DNA from 4 places in the Bradyrhizobium sp. UFLA03-84 genome. Region 1 is predicted to be linked to each of the others. Evidence: predicted binding sites of a transcription regulator. Region 1 holds the regulator's gene; each other region holds the start of a gene.
The links. The regulator PhoB, encoded in region 1, activates phosphate uptake and scavenging genes when phosphate is short. The targets are predictions, from matches to a motif close to TGTCATNNANCTGTCAT.
Positions count from the first base shown of each region.

Region 1 (2,173 bases):
CCCGGGATCATGATTGAGGGGAGACAAGCGATGGCTTCTGAACATACCGCCAAGGCATTTGACAGCGACCTGCAGGAGTTGACCCGCCTGGTCGCCGAGATGGGCGGCCTCGTCGAGCGGATGATTACCGAGTCGGTCGACGCGCTGATCCGCCGCGACGTCGCGCTCGGCAAGCGCGTGGTCGCCGCCGACATCGAGATCGACAATTTGCAGCGCGTCATCGAAGAGCGCGCTGTGCTGACGATCGCCCGCCGCCAGCCGATGGCGATCGACCTGCGCGAAATCGTCAGCGCGATGCGCGTCGCCACCGACCTCGAGCGGATCGGCGATCTCGCCAAGAACATGGGCAAGCGCGTCGCGGCGCTGGAAAGCGATTTTCAGCCGCTGAAGCTGATCCGCGGCCTCGAGCACATGACCGATCTCGTGCTGTCGCAGGTCAAGTCGGTGCTCGACGCCTATGCCGCGCACGATCTGCCGGCGGCGATGAATGTCTGGAAGGGTGACGAGGAGGTTGACGCGATCTGCACCTCGCTGTTCCGCGAACTGCTCACCTACATGATGGAAGATCCGCGCAACATCTCGTTCTGCATCCATCTGATGTTCTGCGCCAAGAACATCGAGCGGATCGGCGATCACGCCACCAACATCGCAGAGACGGTGTTCTACATGATCGAAGGCCAGCAGATCACCGACAAGCGCCCGAAGGGTGACATGACCAACTTTGCCACCACGGTGCCGGGTAACACATAGTCGACGGCGTTTCGGTTTGCGTCAGGGCAACGGATCACCACACAGAAAGAACTTAGACCGATGAGCGCACGCATTCTGGTAGTCGAAGACGAGGAAGCGCTGACGACGCTGTTGCGCTATAACCTCGATGCGGAAGGCTACGATGTCGAAACAGTGGGGCGCGGCGACGACGCCGACACCCGCCTGAAGGAGCGCGTTCCTGACCTCGTGGTGCTCGATTGGATGCTGCCGGGCCTGTCCGGCATCGAGCTGTGCCGTCGCTTGCGGGCGCGGCCCGAGACCAAGCAGCTTCCGATCATCATGCTGACCGCACGCGGCGAGGAGAGCGAGCGCGTGCGCGGGCTGGCCACCGGCGCCGACGACTACATCGTCAAGCCGTTCTCGGTACCGGAACTGCTGGCCCGTGTGAAGGGCCTGCTGCGCCGCGCGAGCCCGGAACGGCTTGCGACCGTGCTGACCTATGGTGACATCGAGCTCGACCGCGAGAAGCGCCGTGTGGCGCGCTCGGGTCGTCCGATCGATCTCGGCCCGACCGAATATCGCCTGCTTGAGTTCTTCCTCGAGCATCCGGGCCGCGTGTTCAGCCGCGAGCAGCTGCTCGACAGCGTCTGGGGCCGCGACATCTACATCGACGAGCGCACCGTCGACGTGCACATCGGCCGCCTGCGCAAGCTGCTCAATCCGGGCCGTGAGCAGGACCCGATCCGCACCGTGCGCGGCGCCGGCTATGCGCTCGACGACCGCTTCGCAAAGGCCGAGCCGCAGCCGTAACGGCCGCGGGGCAATCTCAAGCCACAACACGCGTCGTCCCGGCCTAGTGCGCAATTGCGCACTAGGCCGGGACGACGCCGGTGATGTAGACCTCGCCTTGTTGGCTCCATGAAGAGCTACTCGGCACAAAAAAATCCCCGCTTGCGCGGGGATTTGTTTTGCAGTCCAGGCTGGTTTCCCGAGTGCTTACTTGATCTGCGGCTTCGCCGACGGCCGGCGGCGATCGGCGGCGGGCTGGTAGGCGACGCGCGAGTGATGGGCGCAATAGGGCAGGCCGGCGAGCGCCTTGCCGCCGCAGAAGAAGAATTCCGGGCTCGAGGGATCGCCGACCGGCCAGTGGCAGGTGGCCTCGTTGAGCTCGAGCAGCGACAGCCGCTGGCTCATCGGCACCACGTTGTCGTAGGAGATCGGATCGGGCTCCATCTCGACCTCGAAGGCGTGCGCCAGCGCCGTGTTGCCGCGCGAGACCGGGCGCGCCACCCGCATCATGTGCTGGGCGGGGCGCGCCTTGCGCTGCCGCGGCGCCGCCGTCGAAGGTGCCTTGGCGCGGCCGGAGAGGCCGAGCCGATGCACTTTGCCGATCACGGCGTTTCGCGTCACATTGCCAAGTTCCGCTGCGATCTGGCTGGCCGAAAGGCCAGACTCCCAGAGC
Region 1 covers NZ_NSJY01000003.1:495,433-497,605, reverse strand. Annotated here, with positions in the region: gene phoU (phosphate signaling complex protein PhoU) at 31-750, shown strand; gene phoB (phosphate regulon transcriptional regulator PhoB) at 811-1,521, shown strand; gene CK489_RS02350 (GcrA family cell cycle regulator) at 1,708-2,173, opposite strand, start outside.

Region 2 (2,173 bases), on a different contig from region 1:
GGAACTTGGCAACGCCCTTGTATTCCTCGGCCGACTTGCCGCCCATCACCCAGAGCGAAGCGCCGCCGATGATCGAGTTCTGCGGTGCGCCCTTGACGTCGGGATAATACGGCATCGGGGCGGCGGTGAAGTTGAACTTGGCCTGCGCCTTGACGTTGCCGAAGAACGCCGACGAGGTCAGGTAGATCGGGCATTCGCCGGAGGTGAAGCGGCCTTCGCCGGTGTTGGTGCGGCCGGCATAGTCGTAGGTCTTGTCCTTCTGCAGCTCGACCAGGTTCTCGAGATGCTTGACCTGCAGCGGGCCGTTGAATTCGAGCACGGTGTCGAAGCCGTCGAGGCCGTTGGCCTTGCTGGCGAGCGGCACGTTGTGCCAGGCCGAAAGCTGCTCGAGATTGACCCAGGTGACCCACGAGCCGGAGAAGCCGCAGGTGGTGTAGCCGGCCGCCTTCAGCTTCTTGGCATCCTCGAACACCTGCGGCCAGGTCTTCGGGATCTCGGCGATGTTGGCCTTCTTCAGCGCGTCGAGATTGACCCACATCACCGTCGACGACGAATTGAAGGGGAACGACAGCATCTCGCCCTTCGAGGTCGAGTAGTAGCCGGTGATCGCGGGCAGATAGACGCTCGGATCGAATTTCTCGCCAGCATCGGCCATCAGCTTGTAGACCGGTTTGACGGCGCCGGTGGCGGCCATCATGGTCGCGGTGCCGACCTCGAACACCTGCATGATGTGCGGCGCGTTGCCGGCACGGAAGGCGGCGATGCCGGCGTTCATGGTGTCGGCGTAGCCGCCCTTGTAGGTCGGGATCACCTTGTAGTCGGACTGCGAGGCGTTGAAGTCGTTGGCCAGCTTGACGATGACGTCATTGTTGGCGCCGGTCATCGCGTGCCACCACTGGATCTCGGTCACCGCAAACGCAGGTGACGCGAATGCAAGCGTAGCAGCGGCGACAGCAGCAGCGCCTAATCGTCGAAAAATCATCAAAGCCCCTCCCGGTTGGAACACCATCTTTCGTTGCGCGCGTTATCAGCGCCGGATGACGTTCAAATGACCGTATAAACGAAAGTCATCGTAGGGGGGAAGCCGCGACAAAGGGAAGCGGTAAAAAAGGCGAAGATCGCCGCCGCCGGCGCCGTGCGGTGCAGCGCCGGACGCGACGCTGCACCGCAGGGCTGACGGATGGTCGTGTCAGCGCTTGCGCTGCGGACCGCAGACCACGCCCTTGTCGACCAGGCCGTTGATCTCGTCCCGGGAGTACCCGAACTCGCCCAGCACTTCCGCAGCGTGCTGGCTGAACTTCGGCGGCGTGCGGCGCAGGTTCGGCTTGGTGCGTTCGAGGCGGATCGGCGAGGCGACGCCCTTGTACCAATCCTTCTCGATGACGTCGCCGCGATGGATGGTGTGCGGGTTGGTCAGCGCCTGGTCGATCTTCTGCACCGGGCCGGCAGGCAGGCCGGCGGCGAGCAGCCGGTTGCACAGCGGCTCGGCCTCGTGCTGGCTGAACACCGCGGCCAGCTCGGCCCGCAGCGCATCGCGGTTGGCGATCCGGTCCTTGTTGCGGGCAAAGCGCGGATCGGTGCCGAGCTCGGGCTTGCCGATCTCCTTGGCGAGCTTGCGGAAGGTGCCGTCATTGCCGACGCCGATGAAGATGTTGTCGGTCTTGGTCGGGAAGATCGCGTACGGCACGAGGTTGGGATGCTCGTTGCCGGTGAGCGACGGCGGCTTGCCATGCATGAAATAGTTCGCGGTGTGCGGATGCATGATCGCAAGCCCGGTCTCGTACAGCGTGGTCTCGAGGAACTGGCCGAGCCCCGAGCGCTGCCGCTCCGACAATGCCATCAGGATGCCGATCGTGGCATAGAGCCCGGTGGTGATGTCGACCAGCGGCACGCCGATGCGCATCGGCCCGCTCTCCGGGGAGCCGGTCGCCGCGATCATGCCGGTCATCGCCTGGATGATCGCGTCATAGCCGGGATTGCCGCCGCGCGGGCCGTCGGCACCGAAGCCGGAGATCCGGCAATGCACGAGGCGCGGAAATTTCGCGCGCAGCACGTCGTTGCCGATGCCCCATTTGTCGAGCGTGCCCGGCTTGAAGTTCTCGATCAGCACGTCGGCGGTCTCGAGCATCTTCATCAGCACCACGCGTCCGCCTTCGGAGGCGAGGTCGAGGCC
Region 2 covers NZ_NSJY01000005.1:1,129,525-1,131,697, reverse strand. Annotated here, with positions in the region: gene ugpB (sn-glycerol-3-phosphate ABC transporter substrate-binding protein UgpB) at 1-982, opposite strand, end outside; gene CK489_RS08060 (CaiB/BaiF CoA transferase family protein) at 1,190-2,173, opposite strand, start outside.
Region 2: a site for PhoB is predicted at 1,038-1,054, ahead of ugpB (sn-glycerol-3-phosphate ABC transporter substrate-binding protein UgpB). Genes of this name have one in related genera too.

Region 3 (2,173 bases), on a different contig from region 1:
GTGTCGGTTGCTGCGTCGAAGTCGCCCGCGGTGTCGCGTGGCGAAGTCTGGATCTGCTCGATCTCGAAGTCGGTGCCGATCTCGATCTCGCGCGGCGAGAACCGCGGCCACGAGATCACCTACCACAACGTGGTGCGCAATCTCCTGAAGGTCGGTGACTGGAACGGCTCGTCCGGCAGCTGGACCGTGCCGCTGGAGAACATCACGCGCGATGGCGTCGATGCCGCGGCGGTGTACGTCCAGGACGGCAATCGCGACAAGCCGGGCCCGATGCTCGGCGCCGCATTCACCTCGCTTCACTAGCGCGTTGCTGCGCTAGCTGCCGGCAGACGCGTCGTTCGGCCGCGCGCATCGTCGCGCAGCCTTGCGCGGCGGCAAACATGCACACTGTGATTTGGTGAAGCGAAAGCGTTGAAGCTTTGCGCGCGCCGCTCGGTCACGCGGAGATGGGCAGGCCCCAAAAACAAAAAGGACCAACTTTCGTTGGCCCAGTGTTGGGATTTAACTCCCCTGCGAACAGGCCCGATCCCGACGGCCCCGGGGGGCTGGGGGCTGAGGAATCCGGAACCGAAAGGACCGGGCCAACGCAGGATTATCTTTTCGCAGGGCAGCGGGGCAGGCGATGGGCGGAAGTGGGGCAGCAATATGATTCCGCTAACGTTCCCGTGAGTCTTCGGTTTTCCGGACAATCCGCCGCGCCTGAGCGTGGTTAAGGCCTGGTTGCGTTGCGAATGGCCCCTTGCAGGCCTCCTCGCTTAGCGCAATCATGTCACTCTCGTGACGATCCCGAAGCAGGGGGCACCGGCCTTCGGATCCCGATCGTCACCGGGATGACAGGAGGCGCTCGATGAGTTTGATCTCGGAGGACACCGATCCGAGCGGGAGTCGTGCCGCGGCGCGCCCCGCCGCCGCGACCCCTCAACCCAACCGCGTGACATTCAATCGACTTGAGCTCAACCGCATTCTCAATCTCTACGGCCGCATGGTCGCCGACGGCGAGTGGCGAGACTATGCGATCGACTTCCTGAAGGACCGCGCCGTGTTCTCGGTGTTCCGGCGCGCGTCCGAAATGCCGATCTACCGGATCGAGAAGGATCCCCGTCTGGCGCGCAAGCAGGGCATGTACAGCGTGATTTCGGCGACCGGCCTGATCCTGCGTCGTGGCCACGAACTCGAGCGCGTGCTGTTCGTGATCGACCGCAAGCTGTCGCTGGTGTAGCGAGGCGAATTCGACGCCTGTAGCCCGGATGGAGCGGAGCGTAATCGCGGTTTTGCGACGCGAATGGCCTTGTCCCGGATTTCGTGGAGCCTGTCATCGGGTGCGCGTTCGCGCGACCCGTTGGCTCGATCCGGGCTACGGGTTCGCATCCCGCAAAAGCCGGCGCAAAACAAAAGCCCCGGCCGGGTGGCCGGGGCTCAGATCGATTGCCTTGCTCGCGGCGCTTAGTCGCGCTGGCCGAGCAGCTGCAGCAGCAGCGTGAACAAGTTGATGAAGTTCAGGTAGAGCGACAGCGCACCAGTGATTGCCGCACGCTCTGCCATCACGCCGCCCTGCGAGGCGTAGCCGTAGATGTAGTCGTTCTTCAGCCGCTGGGTGTCCCAGGCGGTGAGGCCCGCGAACACCAGCACGCCGACCACCGAGACGATGAACTGCAGCGCCGAGCTCGCCAGGAACAGGTTGACCAGGCTCGCGATGATGATGCCGATCAGGCCCATGAACAGGAACGAGCCCATGCCGCTCATGTCACGCTTGGTGGTGTAGCCGTAGAGGCTGAGCGCACCGAACGTCGCCGCGGTGATGAAGAACACGCGCACGATCGAGGTGTGCGTGTACACCAGGAAGATCGACGACAGCGACAGGCCCATCAGCGCCGAGAACACCCAGAACAACAGCTGGGCGGTCGCAGGCTGCAGGCGGTTGATGCCGGCCGAGATGACGAACACCATCGCCAGAGGGGCGAGGATGAACAGCCATTTCAGCGGGCTCACGAACATCGCGTAGCCGAACTGCGTCAGATAGGCATTGCCAAACTTGGCGACGGCGGCCGACTGGTCGGTGGTCACCGCGCCCATGTAGACGCCGAGCGCGGCCAAGCCGGTGATGGCGAGGCCGATGCTCATGTAGTTGTAGATGCGCAGCATGTAGGCGCGCAGACCGGCGTCGACGGCCGCA
Region 3 covers NZ_NSJY01000008.1:13,691-15,863, forward strand. Annotated here, with positions in the region: gene CK489_RS09665 (DUF1223 domain-containing protein) at 1-303, shown strand, start outside; gene CK489_RS09670 (DUF2794 domain-containing protein) at 848-1,219, shown strand; gene CK489_RS09675 (Bax inhibitor-1/YccA family protein) at 1,444-2,173, opposite strand, start outside.
Region 3: a site for PhoB is predicted at 767-783, ahead of CK489_RS09670 (DUF2794 domain-containing protein). Genes of this name have one in related genera too.

Region 4 (2,173 bases), on a different contig from region 1:
AAGGGCACGCGTCTGCACCATTGGTAGGCGTGGCGAAGAGGGGATGCCTATCCCTTCACCTTGCTCCGTTTACGGCAGGGCTATCGCACGTTGCCCATCTCCGCAGGAGCGCACCACCAAAATGCTGGAAAACAACCCCATGCAAAGGAGTCGGCGGGCGTGCCGGCATTCGACACGGCAACTTGACACGTCGGGCAAATCAGGGGCATTATTCTATTATTCAGAAAATCCACAGGCGTGCCTCATCCGCGCGATGGGGCGCGGCGGTAGAGGTCGGTCGGATCGCATCGCGAGATGCGATCCGGGGAGAAAGTACAAGTCGGCGAAAGGCAGTTCGCTCAATACCGTCCCGGCACGTACATTTCCGGCGGGATCGGGCCGCGGTGATAGTCCGGGTTGCGCACCCGCGGCGGCAGCACCACCGGTTGGTGGGTGACGTGCTGATAGGGGATCTGGCTCAACAGATGCGAGATGCAGTTGAGCCGGGCGCGCTTCTTGTCGGCGGCATCGACGATCCACCACGGAGAGTCAGGCAGGTGGGTGCGCTCCAGCATCGTCTCCTTGGCCTTGGTGTACAGTTCCCAGCGGGTCCGCGCCTCGACGTCCATTGGGCTCAGCTTCCATTGCTTCAGCGGATCCTGGATCCGCATCGAGAAGCGGAATGCCTGTTCCTCGTCGGTGATCGAGAACCAGTATTTCAGCAGGATGGTGCCGGAGCGGATCAGCATGCGCTCGAATTCCGGCACCGAGTTGAAGAATTCCTCATACTGCTCGTCGGAGCAGAACCCCATCACTTTCTCGACCCCGGCGCGGTTGTACCAGCTGCGGTCGAACAGCACCATCTCGCCGCCGGCCGGCAGATGCGAGACATAGCGCTGGAAATACCATTGCGTGCGCTCGCGCTCGTTCGGCGCCGGCAGCGCCGCGATGCGGCAGACCCGCGGGTTGAGCCGCTGGGTGATGCGCTTGATGACGCCGCCCTTGCCGGCGGAATCGCGGCCCTCGAACAGCACCACGACCTTCTTCTTCTCGTGCTGCACCCAGTCCTGCAGCTTGACCAGCTCGCCTTGCAGCCGCAGCAGTTCGCGGAAGTAGAACTTGCGGTCGATCGACGGCTTTCCGGCCTCTCCGTCATGGTCGAGCTCGTCGAGCCTGATGTCATCGAGTTCGAGCTCGAGTTCCTCGTCGAGGTTGTCGGCCATCTCCTGGTGGATGCGGGCGCGCAAAGCTTCCTCACGGGAGCCTTCGTCGCGCAGTGCTTCCTCGTGGGCGGCTTCGTCGGTGAGGTGGGGAGCGGTCATGAAGGTCCGTCTTTCAGTGTGTTAGATGGATCGACGGGAGCATTGACGGGCGATGTTACCCCTCTATGACATTGGCATGACCGCTGTTTCACGCCGGCGCCGCGACTGTGCTAACAAGCGCCAACAACACGAAAATGGGAGATGCCGATGATTTCGCTCACGCCAAAAGACGTTCTGCCGGAGGACGGCGCAGCCGGCACGCTGGTCGGACGGGTCTGGCTGCCGCAGGCGGGGGGACCCGCCGTGGTCGCGGTGCGGGCGGACGGCGTGTTCGACGTCACTGCGCGTTTCCCCACCGTGAGCGCGCTATGCGAGGAAGCCGATCCTGCCGGCGCTTTGCGCGCCACGCGCGGCGAGCGGGTCGGCGATTTCGAGACGATCCTCACCAACACGCCGCCTGACGGCCGCGACAAGGCGAGGCCGCATCTGCTCGCGCCGGTCGACTTGCAGGTGCTGAAGGCCGCCGGCGTCACCTTCGCGATCTCGATGCTGGAGCGGGTGATCGAGGAGCGCGCGCGCGGCAATCCGTCGTCGGCGGAGGCAATCCGCAAGGAGGTGGTACGGCTGGTCGGTGACGATCTCTCCAAGCTGAAGCCGGGCTCGGAGCAGGCGATGCGGCTGAAGCAGGTGCTGATCGATCAGAACGCGTGGAGCCAGTATCTCGAGGTCGGCATCGGCCCCGATGCCGAAGTGTTCACCAAGGCGCCGACGCTGTCGTCGGTCGGCACCGGCATGGATGCCGGGTTGCATCCGAAGTCGACCTGGAACAATCCCGAGCCGGAGGTCGTGCTCGTCGTCTCCGGTGCTGGCAGGATCGTCGGCGCCGCGCTCGGCAACGACGTCAACCTGCGCGACTTCGAGGGCCGCTCGGC
Region 4 covers NZ_NSJY01000013.1:1,392,770-1,394,942, forward strand. Annotated here, with positions in the region: gene ppk2 (polyphosphate kinase 2) at 339-1,301, opposite strand; gene CK489_RS20620 (fumarylacetoacetate hydrolase family protein) at 1,449-2,173, shown strand, end outside.
Region 4: a site for PhoB is predicted at 1,356-1,372, ahead of ppk2 (polyphosphate kinase 2). Genes of this name have one in related genera too.